DNA from 2 places in the Plantactinospora siamensis genome. Region 2 is predicted to be linked to the other one. Evidence: riboswitches for the same ligand, from Rfam matches in the RefSeq annotation. Region 2 holds a riboswitch; the other holds the start of a gene.

Region 1 (6,882 bases), on a different contig from region 2:
CGCCTTGCGGGCCAGCCCCGCCTCCGGGTCGATGATGTCGCCGGCCACCGAGAGGTGCGCGTCGACCGCCTCCCGGGCGATCAGCAGGTGCATGATCTCGGTCGAGCCCTCGAAGATCCGGTTGATCCGCAGGTCCCGCAGGATCTGCTCCACCTCCACCGGGCGCTCGCCCCGGGCAGCCAGCGAGTCGGCCGTCTCGTAGCCGCGGCCGCCGCGGATCTGCACCAGCTCGTCGGCCACCTTCCAGGCCAGCTCGCTGGCGTACAGCTTCACCAGCGCCGCCTCGATTCGGATGTCGTTGCGGTCGTCGTCGGCCAGCCGGCAGCAGAGCTGGAGCATGGCCTCCATGCCGTACGTGCTGGCCGCCATGTACGCCAGCTTCGTGGCCACCGCCTCGTGCTCGCCGACCTGCCGGCCCCACTGCACCCGTTCGGCGGCCCACTGCCGGGCGATGTTCAGCGACCACTTTCCGGCGCCCACGCACATGGCCGGCAGGGACAGCCGGCCGGTGTTCAGGGTGGTGAGCGCGATCTTCAGGCCCTTGCCCTCGCCGCCGATGACGTTCTCGGCCGGCACGAACACGTCGTGGAACCGGGTGAGGCTGTTCTCCAGGCCGCGCAGCCCGAGGAACTCGTTGCGCCGCTCGACCGTGATGCCGGGCGAGTCGCCCTCGACCACGAACGCCGTGATCCCGCCGCGCCGGCCCTCGGCGGCCGGCACCCGGGCCATCACCACGAGCAGGGTGGCCACGGTGCCGTTGGTGGCCCACAGCTTGACCCCGTTGAGCCGGTAGCCCCTGCCGTCCTCGGTCGGCTCCGCGGTGGTGGCCAGCCGGGCCGGGTCGGAGCCGACGTCCGGCTCGGTGAGCAGGAACGCCGAGACCTCGCCGCCGGCCAGCCGGGGCAGGTAATGCTTCTTCTGCTCGTCGGTGCCGAACATCTTCAGCGGCTGCGGCACGCCGATCGACTGGTGCGCCGACAGCAGCGCGGAGATGGCCGGGCTGACCGAGCCGACCAGCATCAGCGCCCGACAGTAGTCCAGATTGGACAGACCCAGCCCGCCGTATCCGGGGTCGATCTTCATGCCGAAGGCGCCGAGCCGGGCCAGGCCGCGGAACACCTCGTCCGGGATCCGGGCGTCCCGTTCGATCTGCCGGCCGTCGACCTCGGACCGGAGGTAGTCGCGCAGCCTGTCGAGGAACTCGGCGCCGGCCGCGGAGCGTTCGGCGGTGGGCCAGGGGTCGATCAGGTCCAGCCGGAACCGACCCAGGAAGAGTTCCTTGCCGAAGCTCGGTCGGCCCCATTCGGCCTCCCGGGCGGCCTCGGCCACCTGCCGGGCCTCCCGCTCGGAGACCTGGCCGGCCTCCCGGGGCAGCGGGCCGGTGGCCGCCACGCCAGAAGCCGAGCCGGCCGAGCCGGCCGCGCCGGAAGCCGAGCCGGCCGCGCCGGAAGCGGAGCCGGCCGCGCCGGAAGCGGAGCCGGCCGCGCCGGGCGCCGAGTCGGAAGCCGTGCCGGCCGCGCCGGGGTCGGCGCCGTCCGCGCCACCGGGCGCCGGACCGCGGTCCTGCGTCGTCGTCATGGTGGCCTCCCTGCGGCTTCGGGTACGGCGAACCAGCTGTGACCGACGTTACTCCTCGGTCCTACCCATCGGTAGGGTCATCGGGCCGAGTCGGACCGGTCCCGGGCCTCCTCGTCCGCGAACTCCTCGTCGGCGTCCTCGTCCACCCAGCGGTGCCGGATCGCCGGCATGGCGATCCAGAACGCCACGAACCAGGCGGCGGTGATGGCGGACAGGATGAGCGCCACGGTCTGGTCGAGCAGGAAGTCGGTGATCATGAAGACCGAGCTGACCATGGCCACCAGCGTGAGGTAGAGCCCCCAGGTGGCCACCCGGTGCGCGAACACCACCAGTTCGGGCTTGCGGCCCTGCCGGAACAGCGCGCGGTGGAACGCCACCGGGGAGATGATCAGCGCGGCCGCGCCGGACGCGGCCAGCAGGGCCACGATGTAGACGTCCCGCTGCAGGTCGGTGGTCTTGCCGAACTGGGCGCTGAACGGCAGGGTCAGCAGGAACGCGAAGAGGATCTGGATGCCCGTCTGGGCCACCCGCAGCTCCTGCAGCAGATCGGTGAAGTTGCGCTGCCAGCGCTGCCGGTCACTCTCGTCACCCAACGGACACCTCCGGTTCACCATACGGTCGGAGGAACGTTCCCGAGGGTGCAGCTGGACAAACGCCAGCGAAGATCACGATCCGCGGCGGATCCGCCCGGCGTACCGCTGCTCCAACGCCCGGTTGTGCTCGTCGCCGCCCGCGATGTTGGCCGAGAGATACACCGGCGGCGTCTCCCCGGCCGCCACCATCCGGCCCACGGCCGTCACCACGATCTGCTGGGCCAGCAGCGCCGCGGTGATGGACGAGACCGCGCCCACCGCGCCGCCACCGGGCAGCGGCAGCGCCGCGTCCCCGTACGGGGCGCCGTTGTCCAGCACGACGTCCGCCAGGTCGGCCAGCCGGCGCCCGGACGGGTGCCGGGACGTCATCCCGGCCGAGTGCGCGACCGAGGTGATCGCGATCAGCGGGTGGCCCCGCCCGGTGACCAGGGTGGCCAACTCGACCACCGCGCCGTTCACACCCGAGTTGGAGGCGATCACGAAGAGGTCCCGCGGGTCCACCGGCGCCAGCGCGAGCAGCCGGTGCGCCACCGCGGGATCCCGCTCCAGCGTCGGGCCGAGCACCTCGGCCGGCTCGCCACCGTGCAGCACCAGGTCGCGCAGCGCGATCCGATTGGTCGGCACCAGCCCACCGGCCCGGCCCGCGATCTCCATGGCCAGCGCCTCCGAGTGCCCGGTGCCAAAGGCCTGCACCACGCCGCCGGACCGGACGCAGTCCAGCATCAGGTCGGCGGCGCGCTCCACCCCGGCGCGCTGCTCGCGCGACACCCGGTCCATCGCCCCCGTCACGGCCGCCAGGTAGCCGTCGGCGTCCAACGTCATCCGGTGCTCCCCCTCCGGTCCCCGGTCAGCCAGTGCAGCGCGAAGTCCACGACGGCCCGCTGGTCCATCAGCCGGGCCGGCCCGGCGCCCACCCGGCCCAGCCGGACCGCGCCGGTGGCCTCCAGGTCGGCCCCGAGCCGCGGGAAGATGTCCGAGTCCAGCGCCACGTCCGTCCACCACACCCAGCGCCGCCCGCCGCCGGCGGTCCGGACGGCCGCGCCCAGCCGCTCCCGGGGCGGGTCGGCCCGGCGGTACTCGGCCAGGTGCAGCGACGTGTTCGAGTCGTGCCCGACGCCGAGCAGCAGCACGTCGGCCGACCGCTCATAGAGCCGAGCCAGCGGGGAGGTCTCGCCGAGCATGTCGGCCAGCGGATGCTCCGCCACGATCGACGCCGCGGCCGGCCCCACGGCCGCGAACGACACCTGCGGGTGGTCGCTGCGGTGCGCCCCCGGCGAGGTACGGACCAACTCGGCCAGCGCGCCCATGAAGGTGCTCGGCGTCACCGCCGGGTCGAAGCCCGGCATCTCGGCCCGGATGATCGGCCACCAGTGCTCCGGCACGGGCGGGTTGCGCCACTGCTCGGGATCCGAGTTCTCCGAGGTGTGCGTGGGCACCACCAGGGTGCCCTCCGGGCCCAGCGCGTCGCGCAGCGCCAGCGCCACCGTGTGGGCGCCGCCGCAGACGTACCCGAGCGCCCGCAGCGAGGCGTGCACCAGCAACACCGAGCCGGGGCGCACGCCGAGCGAGCGCAGATCCGCCGCGAGCGTGGCCCGGGTGTGCGGCACGGTCTGCGCGGTCGCCGCCGGGCCGTGCCCGTGGCGGTCGTCCCCGAGCGTCACGCCGCACCGACCCGGGCCAGGATGGCCGCGGCCAGCGGCTCGGGCGCCTCGTCGGGAATCCAGTGCGACACGCCGGGCAGCTCCACCAGGCGGTAGTCACCGGTGACGTACCCGGCACAGGCCATCGCCGCGGTCCGGCCGATCGCCACGTCGCCGTCGCTCCAGACGTACGTGCTGGGCACCGGCACCGGCCCGGTGCCGGCGAAGTCCCGCGTCGACATGGCCCGGTACCAGTTGAGCGCCGCGGTCAGCGCCGCCCGGTCGCGCATCGGGCGTGCGTACGTCTCCACCCGGTCCCGGCCGACCCCGGCGAGCATCCGCCGCAGCGCCGCGGCGTCCAGCGCCAGCAGCACGCTCTCGGCCTTGCCGGGCCGGCGGAACAGCGAGATGTACGACGAGCGGACCTTCTGCCCGGGGTCGGTGCTCAACGCCCGGACCATGGCGCCCGGGTGCGGCACCGAGACCGCGGTGAGGGTGCGGACCCGGTCCGGGTGCCGGGCGGCCACCTGCCAGGCCACCAGCGCGCCCCAGTCGTGCCCGACCAGGTGCGCGGTCGGCAGGTCGAGCCCGTCGAGGACCGCCACGATGTCGGCCACCAGCTCGACCGACGCGTACGCCTCGACCGCCTCGGGCCGGGCGCCCGGCGAGTAGCCGCGCTGGTCGAGGGCGTACGTGCGCAGCCCGGCGGCGTGCAGCCGGGGCGCCACCCCGGACCACTCGGCGCTGTGCTGCGGGAAGCCGTGCAGCAGCAGCACCGGTTCGCCGCCGGCCGGGCCGCCCGCGTACACGTCGAAGGTGAGACCGCGGGCGTCGAGCCGGAGGTCCGGCGGTTCGGGGCGCACGCTGCGGAGCGTACCGAGCACCGCTGGGGCCCGCACGGGGCGATTACCGGCGTCCTTCCTTTTCGGCCAGGTCAGCGGGTGCTAGCGTTGGCGAGACAAGTTCACATCCGACAGGGGAGCGCACAGCGCTGAGAGTGCGGGCCGACGCCCGCAGACCCTCGAACCTGATCTGGGTAATGCCAGCGCAGGGAGTTCGGTCGACCTCCAGCCGCGCCGCGGTCCGGGCCAGCCCGGGCGCGGCGTGCGTCTTGCCTGGTTCCGACGAACTGGGAGGCACACCATGAGCACATCCGCCGACCCGCGCCCGGGCTGGCGCACGGTGGACATCGTCGTGGCCGCGGTGCTCGGGGTCGCGTTCGGCGTCGTCTTCTGGGCCTGGGGCCTGCTCTGGAACGGGCCGGCCGACGCCATCCCGCTGCCCGGCCGGGCCCTGCTGTACGGCGTCTGGCTGGTGCCCGCGGTGCTCGGGGCGCTGGTGATCCGCAAGCCCGGAGCGGCGTTCTTCACGCTCACCGTGGCGGCCCTGGTCTCGGTGGCGCTCGGCTCCAGCTGGGGCTGGACCCTGGTGGTGCAGGGACCGCTCGAGGCGGCCGCCGGCGAGTTGGCCTTCGCGCTGTTCGGCTACCGGGTCTACCGGCTGCCCGTGGCGCTGCTCTCGGCCGCGCTGGCCGGGTTCGCCGCCGCGCTCTACGACGTCTTCGTCTGGTACCCGGACACCGCCTGGGGCAGCTTCCGGATCCCGTACCTGGCGCTCACCGTGCTCAGCTCCGTCGTGGTGGCCGGCTTCGGCAGCGTGGCGCTGACCCGCGCGCTGGCCGACACCGGGGTGCTGGACCGGTTCCCGGCCGGCCGCGAGCGGGCCGCGATCTGAGTGGCCGGACCGGGCGTCCCCGCCGCGGTCGAGCTGCGCGGCTTCGGCTGGCGGCACGCCGGCCGGCGGGCCTGGGCGGTACGCGGTGTCGACCTGCGGGTCGAGGCCGGCGAGCGGGTCCTGCTGCTCGGCGAGTCGGGGGCCGGCAAGAGCACCCTGCTGGCCGCGCTCGCCGGCCTGCTGGCCGCCGACTCGGGCGAGCAGGAGGGGACGGTACGCGTCGACGGCCGCGACCCGGCCGCCGCCCGGGACCGGGTGGGCATCGTCTTCCAGGATCCGCAGTCCCAGCTCGTCCTCGGCCGGGCCGGCGACGACGTGGCGTTCGGGCTGGAGAACCGCGGCGTGCCGGCGGCCGAGATCTGGCCCCGGGTGACCGAGGCGCTGCGCCGGGTCGGCTTCCCGTACGGCCCCGACCGGCCGACCTCGGCCCTGTCCGGCGGGGAGCAGCAGCGGCTGGCGCTGGCCGGCGCGCTGGCCACCCGGCCCCGGCTGCTGCTGCTCGACGAGCCGACCGCCAACCTCGATCCGGCCGGCGCGGCCCTGGTCCGCGAGGCCGTCGCCGCGGCGCACCGTGGCGACACCGCGCTGATCCTCGTCGAGCACCGGGTGGCCGAGGCGCTTCCGCTGGTCGACCGGGTGGTGGTGCTGTCGGCCGGCGGCGGCGTCCGGGCCGACGGTCCGCCCGACGCGGTCTTCGAGGCGTACGGGCCGGAGCTGGCCGCGGCCGGGGTGTGGGTGCCGGGACACCGCGTGCCGGACCGCCGGTCCCGGCGACCGGCCGGCGCGCCGCTGCTGCGCGCCGAGCGGCTGGCGCTGCCGGGCCGGCTCGCGCCGGTGGACCTCACCGTCCGGGCCGGCGAGGCGCTCGCGGTGCTCGGCCCGAACGGCGCCGGCAAGTCCACTCTCGCGCTGCTGCTCGGCGGGCTGCTCCGCCCCGGCGCCGGCCGGGTGGTGGCCGCACCGGCCCTGACCGGCGAGCCCGGCGCGGCACTCCGCGCCGGTGGCGCCGCACCGGCGGCCGGCGCCCTCGGCGCGACGGGCGCGACTCGGCCGGGGCGCCGAGGGCGGTCCGGCGGCGGCGCCTCCCCGCACCGCTGGCGCGCGCCGGTGCTCGCCGCCCGCATCGGCTCGGTGTTCCAGAACCCGGAGCACCAGTTCGTCACCCGGACGGTGGCCGACGAGCTGGCCCTCGGCCCGCGCCGCACCGGCAGGACCGGCGAGCAGGTTCGGATTGTCGTGGCCGAGCTGCTGGAACGGCTACGCCTGGACCGGTTGGCCGGCGCCAACCCGTACACGCTCTCCGGCGGCGAGGCGCGGCGGCTGAGCGTGGCGACGGC
Region 2 (6,882 bases):
GCCGGACAGGCCGGCCGCGCTGAGCGGGCCGCAGTTGCGCGCCACGGCCGGCTTCATCGCCGCGCAGCAACGCCCGGACGGCGGCATCCCCAGCACCGCCGACGGGCCGCTCGACCCGTGGGACCACGTGGAGTCGGCCATGGCGCTGTCCGCGAGCGGGCTGCGGGCCGAGGCGGAGCGGGCGTACGCGTACAGCGCCCGTACCCAGCGGCCGGACGGGTCCTGGCCGATGCTGGTGCGCGGCGACGTGGTGGAGGACCCGGCGGCCGACACCAACCAGTGCGCCTACCTGGCCGTGGGGGTGTGGCACCACTACCTCGTGACCCGCGACCGCGGCTTCCTCGACGCGATGTGGCCGACCGTCCGGCGGCTCACGGAGTTCGTGCTGGCCGCCCAGCGGCCGACCGGCGAGCTGGCCTGGGCGGTCAACCGCCGCGGCCAGACCGAGGACTTCGCGCTGCTCACCGGCAGCGCCAGCGCGGTGCAGTCGGTGCACAGCGCCAGCCTCATCGCCGGCACGGTGGGCGCGGACCCGCGACCCTGGCATGCCGCGGCCGCCCGGCTCGCGCACGCCGTACGCCACCATCCGGGCCGGTTCGCCGACCGGTCCCGCTGGTCGATGGACTGGTACTACCCGGTGCTCGGCGGCGCCTGCCGCGGCGGCGCGGCCCGGCAACGCCTGGCCGACGGCTGGGACACCTTCGTCTGGCCGGCCTGGGGGGTGCGGTGCGTGGCCGACCGGCCCTGGGTGACCGTCGCGGAGACCTGCGAGCTGGTGCTGGCGCTCGACGCCGTGGGCGATCCGCGGGCACACCGGCTGTTCCGGGACGTGCAGCGGCTGCGCGACCCGGACGGCGGCTACCAGATGGGGTACGTGGTGGACGACCGGGTCGCCTGGCCGGACGAGCGTCCAACCTGGACGGCGGCCGCGGTGCTGCTCGCCGCCGACGCGCTGTCACGCACCTCACCGGGCGCGGCCGTGTTCGCCGACGCCGGTGCGATGGCCCGGGCCGCGCGGACCCCGGTGGCCGGCTGCGGCTGCCCGCCCGACGCCGAGCCCCGGTACGACCTCGCCGGGCAGGGGGTGGCGCCGTGAACCCGGAGCTGGCCCGGCTGGTGGCCGCGGTGCCCGGGTTCATGCCGGCGGACGAGGGGGAGGCCCTGCACGCGGCCGCCCGGGAGGCGGCCGCGGGCACCTGGCTGGAGATCGGCACGTACTGCGGCAAGTCGACGCTGATCCTCGCCGACGCGGCCCGCTCGGTCGGCGCCTGCCTGGTGACCGTCGACCATCACCACGGTTCCGAGGAGAACCAACCGGGCTGGGACTATCACGACCGTGCATTGGTCGACCCCCGGACCGGCCGGCTCGACACCCTGCCCGCCTTCCGGCGGGTCCTCGACGACCACCTGGCCGACGTGGTGAGCCCGGTCGTGGCCCCGACCCAGCTGGTGGCCCGCTGGTGGTCGGCGCCGCTGCGGCTGCTGTTCCTCGACGGCAACCACACCGAGGACGTGGCCCAGCACGACTTTCACGCGTTCGCCCGGCACCTCGTACCCGGTGGTCTGCTGTTGGTCCACGACGTCTTCCCGGACCCGGCCGACGGCGGCCAGGCGCCCTGGCACGTGGTACGGACCGCCCTCGGGTCCGGCGACTTCGCGCAGCTGGCCGTGCACGGCTCGCTGCGGGTGCTGCGCCGCGCCTGACGCGCCCCCGACCGGCCGCCGGCGGCGCCGCCCCAGAGCGACGGCGCCGGCGAGCGGCGTCGGCGGGCGGCGGCGTCGGACAGCGGCGGCCGGGTGGCGTAGAGTTGCCGCCATCAGAGCCTGCCGGTTCGCCAGCAGGCTCACGGGAGCTCGGGGATGACCGGGCTGAGAGGGCGGACGAACCTGCCGCCGACCGCTGGAACCTGTCCGGGTAATGCCGGCGTAGGGAGCATGCGATGGCCACCCCTGTTTCGTCCGTGGGCCGCGACGCGGCGCCGACCGCGCGTGACGGCGACGCCCCGCTCACCCTGACCGAGCCGGCGCCGCGGCCGTTCGGCCTGCGCGACGTCCTCGGCTTCTGGGGCAACCTGGGCATCAGCCTGCTGCTGCCGGTGGCGGCCTCATTCGTGGTGCTGCCCGGGCGACCGCTCTGGGTCAGCATGGCCGCCATCGTGGTGGGCGCGGCCATCGGCTCGGTGCTGCTCGGCCTCGGCGCCGCGGCCGGGGCCCGCGAGGGCGTACCGATGATGGTCCTGCTGCGCGGCCTGCTCGGCCGCCGGGTCTCCTACCTGCCGACGGCGCTCAACCTGGTCCAGTGCGTCGGCTGGGCCACCTTCGAGATCTGGGTCATCGCCGAGGCCGCCGCGCGGGCGCTGCACCTGCCGCGCTGGCCCTTCGTGCTGGCCGCGGGCGTGGCGGCCACGCTCATGGCGCTGCGCCCGCTCGGCGCCGTGCGGGTGCTCGCCCGGTACGCCGTCTGGGCCGCGCTGGCCTGCACCGCCTACCTGTTCGTCGACGTGCTCACCCATCCGATCGCGCCGGCCGGGTCCGGCGGCGCCACCTCGTTCTGGACCGCGGCCGACATCGTCGTGGCGCTGCCGGTGTCCTGGTTCCCGCTGGTGGCCGACTACACCCGGCACGCCCGCGGCCCGCGCACCGCCTTCACCGGCGCCACCGTCGGGTACGGCCTGGCCACCGTGGCCTTCTTCGCCCTCGGCGTGCTGGCGCTGTCCGCGTACCGGGCGGCCGGGCTGGACGTGATCGGCGCGCTGCTGGCCGTGCCGCTCGGCGCGGTGGCCGTGGGCGTGCTCGTGGTCGTCGAGCTCGACGAGGCGTTCGCGAACATCTACTCGACGGCCCTGTCCGCGCAGAACATCGCCGCCCGGCTGGACCGGCGGATCCTCGCGGCGCTGGTCGGCGCGCTGGCCACGCTGCTGGCGTTCACCCTGGACGTGCTCTCGTACGAGCCGTTCCTGTTCCTCATCGGCGCCACCTTCGTGCCGCTGGTCGGCGTCTTCGTGGTCCGGTACTTCCTCGTGCCCCGCGGCGCCTGGGACACTTCCGACCGAGCCCGCGCCCGGCCGGTGCTGCTGGTGCCGTGGGCCGCCGGATTCGTGGCCTACCAGCTCACCCTGCCCTCGGCGCTGGCCGGCGCCGCGGCCGGGTGGACGGCCTGGTGGGGACGGTGGCAGGCGGATCTCGGCATCGACCCGGCCAACGGCTGGTCGGCGTCGCTGGTGAGCCTCGTCGTGGCGGCCGCGCTGACGGCCGTGGTCAGCCTGCCCGCCGTGGTCCGCCGCGCGACGCCCGAGCGGCCGGCATGAGTCCGCCGCTGGGCCGGCTGCACGTGCTCACCGACGCCCGCGCCGGCCGGGACGCGCTCGGCGTCGCGACCCGGGCGGTCGAGGCGGGCGCGCCGGTGATCCAGCTGCGGGTCAAGGGCCGCACCGACCGCGAGCTGTACGACCTGGGCACCCGGCTGATGGCGATCTGCGCCCGGCACGGCACCGTCTGCGTCGTCAACGACCGGCCCGACCTCGCCCTGGCGATCGGCGCGCACGGCACCCACCTCGGCGCGGACGACCTGCCGGTGGCCGCGGTCCGCCGGCTGGTGGGCCCGGGCCACCTGATCGGCGGCACGGCCCGGGAGCCGGGGCGGGCGGCGCGGCTGGTGGCCGAGGGCGTGGACTACCTGGGGGTGGGTCCGGCGTACGGCACGAGCACCAAGGCGGGGCTGCCGACGCCGATCGGGCCGGCCGGCGTCGGCGCGGTGGCCCGCGCGGTCGACGTGCCGGTCATCGCGATCGGCGGCATCACCGCCGATCGGGTCCGGCCGGTGCTCGCCGCCGGGGCGTACGGGGTGGCCGTGGTGGGCGCGGTCTCCGACGCGGCCGACCCGGCCGCCGCGACCGGGTCCCTGCTCGACGCGCTGGGGGAGGCATGACCGACGTGCTGGTCGCCGGCGGCGGGCCGATCGGCCTGGCCGTGGCCTGGCGGTGCGCCCGGCGCGGCCTCGCCGTCACCGTGGTCGACGACGGCAGCGCCGGCGCCTGGCAGGCGGCCGCCGGCATGCTGGCGCCGGTGGCCGAGGCCGGGTACGGCGAGGAGCCGCTGCTGCGGCTCGGCCTGGCGTCCCTGCGGCTGTTCCCGCGGTTCGTGGCCGACCTGCGGGACGCCACCGGCATCGAGGTGCCGCTGCGCACCGCCGGCACCCTGCAGGTCGGCTTCGACGCCGACGACATGCGGGCGCTGGACGACCTGCACCGCTTCCACCGGGAGCTCGAGCTGCCGGCCGAGCGGCTCACCCCCGGTCAGGCCCGACGCCGGGAACCGGCGCTCACCCCGCGGCTGCGCGGCGCGCTGCACGTCCCGGCGGACCACTCCGTGGATGCCCGGGCGCTGCGGGCGGCGCTGCGGACCGCGGCCCTGGACGCCGGCGTACGGATCGAAACCGGCCGCGTCACCGCGCTCGCCGTCGAGGGCGGCCGGGCCGCGGGGCTCCGGCTGTCCGGCGGTACGAGCCTGCGCGGCGGCACGGTGGTCCTGGCGCTGGGCGCCGGCAGCGGAACCCTGCCCGGGTTGCCGCCGCTGCCCGTACGACCGGTCAAGGGTCTGGTGCTGCGGCTGCGCGGCGCCGCCGATCTCCTCGGCGGCACGGTCCGGGCGCTGGTCCGGGGCAACTCCGTCTACCTCGTCCCGCTGCCCGGCGGCGAGATCGTGGTCGGCGCCACGGTGGAGGAGAAGGGCTTCGACCCGGCCGTCGCGGCCGGCGCCGTGTACCAACTGCTGCGGGACGCCATCGAGGTCGTGCCGGCGGTCACCGAGCTGGAGCTGACCGAGACCGTGGTCCGGTTCCGCCCCGGCACCCCGGACAACGCCCCGCTGCTCGGCCCCGGCCACCTTCCCGGCCTGGTGCTGGCCACCGGCCACTACCGGAACGGGATCCTGCTCACCCCGGTGACCGCCGACGCGATCGCCGCGCTGCTCGCCGACGGCGCCCTGCCGGCCGTCGCGGCCGGGTTCGGGCCCGACCGCTTTCCCGCTCCGCGTCCGGAAGGGACGACCCGATGACCGTGACCCTCAACGGAACCGCCACCGACATGGCCGACGGCGCCACCGTGGGCGATCTCGTCCGCCGGTACGCCCCGGACCGGCGCCGCATCGCGGTGGCCCGCAACGGCGAGGTGGTGCCGCGCGGGGACTGGGACGGCACCGCGCTGGTCGAGGCGGACGTCGTCGAGGTGCTCACTCCGGTCGCGGGCGGGTGACGGCATGGACCCGCTGATCATCGCCGGGGTGGAGTTCCGGTCCCGGCTGCTGCTCGGCACCGGCGGCGTACCGAGCCTGGAGGTGCTGGACCGGTCGATCGCCGCCGCCGGCGCCGAGCTGGTCACCGTGGCGCTGCGCCGGGTCGAGGCGGCCGCCGGCGGACCGCTGCTGGACGTGCTCGACCGGGCCAAGGTGCGGCTGCTGCCCAACACCGCCGGTTGCGCGACGGCCCGGGAGGCGGTGCTCACCGCCAGGCTGGCCCGCGAGGCCTTCGACACCTCATGGGTCAAGCTCGAGGTCATCGGCGACGAGCACACCCTGCTGCCGGACCCGGTCGAGCTGCTCGACGCGGCCGAGCAGCTGGTGGCGGACGGCTTCACCGTGCTGCCCTACACCAGCGACGACCCGATCACCGCCCGCCGCCTCGCCGACCTGGGCTGCGCTGCCGTGATGCCGCTCGGCTCGCCCATCGGCAGCGGGCTCGGCATCCGCAACCCGCACAACATCGCGCTGATCCGCGAGTCGGTCACCGTGCCGGTGGTGCTCGACGCGGGCATCGGCACGGCCTCCGACGCGGCGCTGGCCATGGAGCTGGGCTGCGACGCGGTGCTGCTGGCCAGCGCCGTCACCCGGGCCCGCGACCCGGAGCTGATGGCCACCGCCATGCGGGACGCCGTCCGGGCCGGCCGGCTCGCGTACCGGGCCGGCCGCATCCCTCGGCGCTGGCACGCGCGCGCCTCCACCCAGCCCGACGGGCTGCCGGAGCTGTGACGCTGCCCCGGTTGCTCACCATCGCCGACGCCGCCACCGCCGGCGACCGGCTGCCCGCGATCGTGGCCGAGGCCGTCCGGTCCGGCGCCCGCGCGGTGGTGCTGCGCGCCCGCGACCTGCCGCGCGACACCCGGGACCGGTACGCGGCCGCACTGTGCCGGATCCTCGAGCCCGTCGGCGGGCGGCTCATCCTGGCCGGTCCGCAGGACGGCGGCGAGCTGCACGGCCCCGGCGACGCCGTCCACCTGGCGACCCGGCAGCCGTTCCCGACGCCGCGCCCGGCCCTGGTCGGGCGGTCCTGCCACACGGCCGACGAGGTGGCCCGGGCCGCGGCCGAGGGCTGCGACTACGTCACCGTCTCGCCCGTCTACCCGACCTTGTCGAAGCCCGGGTACGGACCGCCGCTGGGCCCGGCCGGGCTGGCCGGACTGGCGGCGCTGGCCGGCCGCGACCGGCCGGGTCCGCTGGTGTACGCCCTCGGCGGCGTCACCCCCGCGGCGGTGCCCGAGTGCCTGGCCGCCGGCGCGTACGGGGTGGCCGTCATGGGACCCGTCCTGCGTACGCCCCGGATCGTGCTCGACTATCTGGAAGGGCTGGCCGGATGAACGCAGCGGCGAACTCTGCGGCGAACCCGCCGGTGGCTCTCACCATCGCCGGCTCGGACTCCGGCGGCGGCGCCGGCATCCAGGCCGACCTGAAGACCTTCGCCGCGCTCGGCGTCTTCGGCGCAAGCGCGGTCACCGCGCTCACCGCACAGAACACCGCGGCCGTACGCGGCGTGCATCCCACCCCGGCGCCGTTCGTGCTGGCCCAGGTCGAGGCGGTGCTGGATGACCTGCCCGTGGCCGCGGTCAAGAC

What was found. Region 2 has a riboswitch for thiamine pyrophosphate ahead of ACFFHU_RS27220 (purine-cytosine permease family protein). Riboswitches for the same ligand answer to the same signal wherever they lie in the genome.
Region 1: another riboswitch for thiamine pyrophosphate. It lies ahead of ACFFHU_RS10105 (ECF transporter S component); the one in region 2 lies ahead of ACFFHU_RS27220 (purine-cytosine permease family protein).

What each region holds. Positions count from the first base shown of each region.
Region 1 covers NZ_JBHLUE010000006.1:58,480-65,361, reverse strand. The annotation lists gene ACFFHU_RS10130 (acyl-CoA dehydrogenase family protein) at 1-1,578, opposite strand, end outside; gene ACFFHU_RS10125 (DUF6328 family protein) at 1,656-2,171, opposite strand; gene ACFFHU_RS10120 (sugar isomerase domain-containing protein) at 2,244-2,993, opposite strand; gene ACFFHU_RS10115 (AAC(3) family N-acetyltransferase) at 2,990-3,832, opposite strand; gene ACFFHU_RS10110 (alpha/beta fold hydrolase) at 3,829-4,674, opposite strand; TPP riboswitch at 4,777-4,883, shown strand; gene ACFFHU_RS10105 (ECF transporter S component) at 4,955-5,545, shown strand; partial or broken gene ACFFHU_RS10100 (ABC transporter ATP-binding protein) at 5,546-6,882, shown strand, end outside.
Region 2 covers NZ_JBHLUE010000026.1:413,950-420,831, forward strand. The annotation lists gene ACFFHU_RS27210 (prenyltransferase) at 1-1,096, shown strand, start outside; gene ACFFHU_RS27215 (class I SAM-dependent methyltransferase) at 1,093-1,704, shown strand; TPP riboswitch at 1,838-1,947, shown strand; gene ACFFHU_RS27220 (purine-cytosine permease family protein) at 1,941-3,308, shown strand; gene thiE (thiamine phosphate synthase) at 3,305-3,928, shown strand; gene thiO (glycine oxidase ThiO) at 3,925-5,055, shown strand; gene thiS (sulfur carrier protein ThiS) at 5,052-5,252, shown strand; gene ACFFHU_RS27240 (thiazole synthase) at 5,257-6,024, shown strand; gene ACFFHU_RS27245 (thiamine phosphate synthase) at 6,036-6,629, shown strand; gene thiD (bifunctional hydroxymethylpyrimidine kinase/phosphomethylpyrimidine kinase) at 6,626-6,882, shown strand, end outside.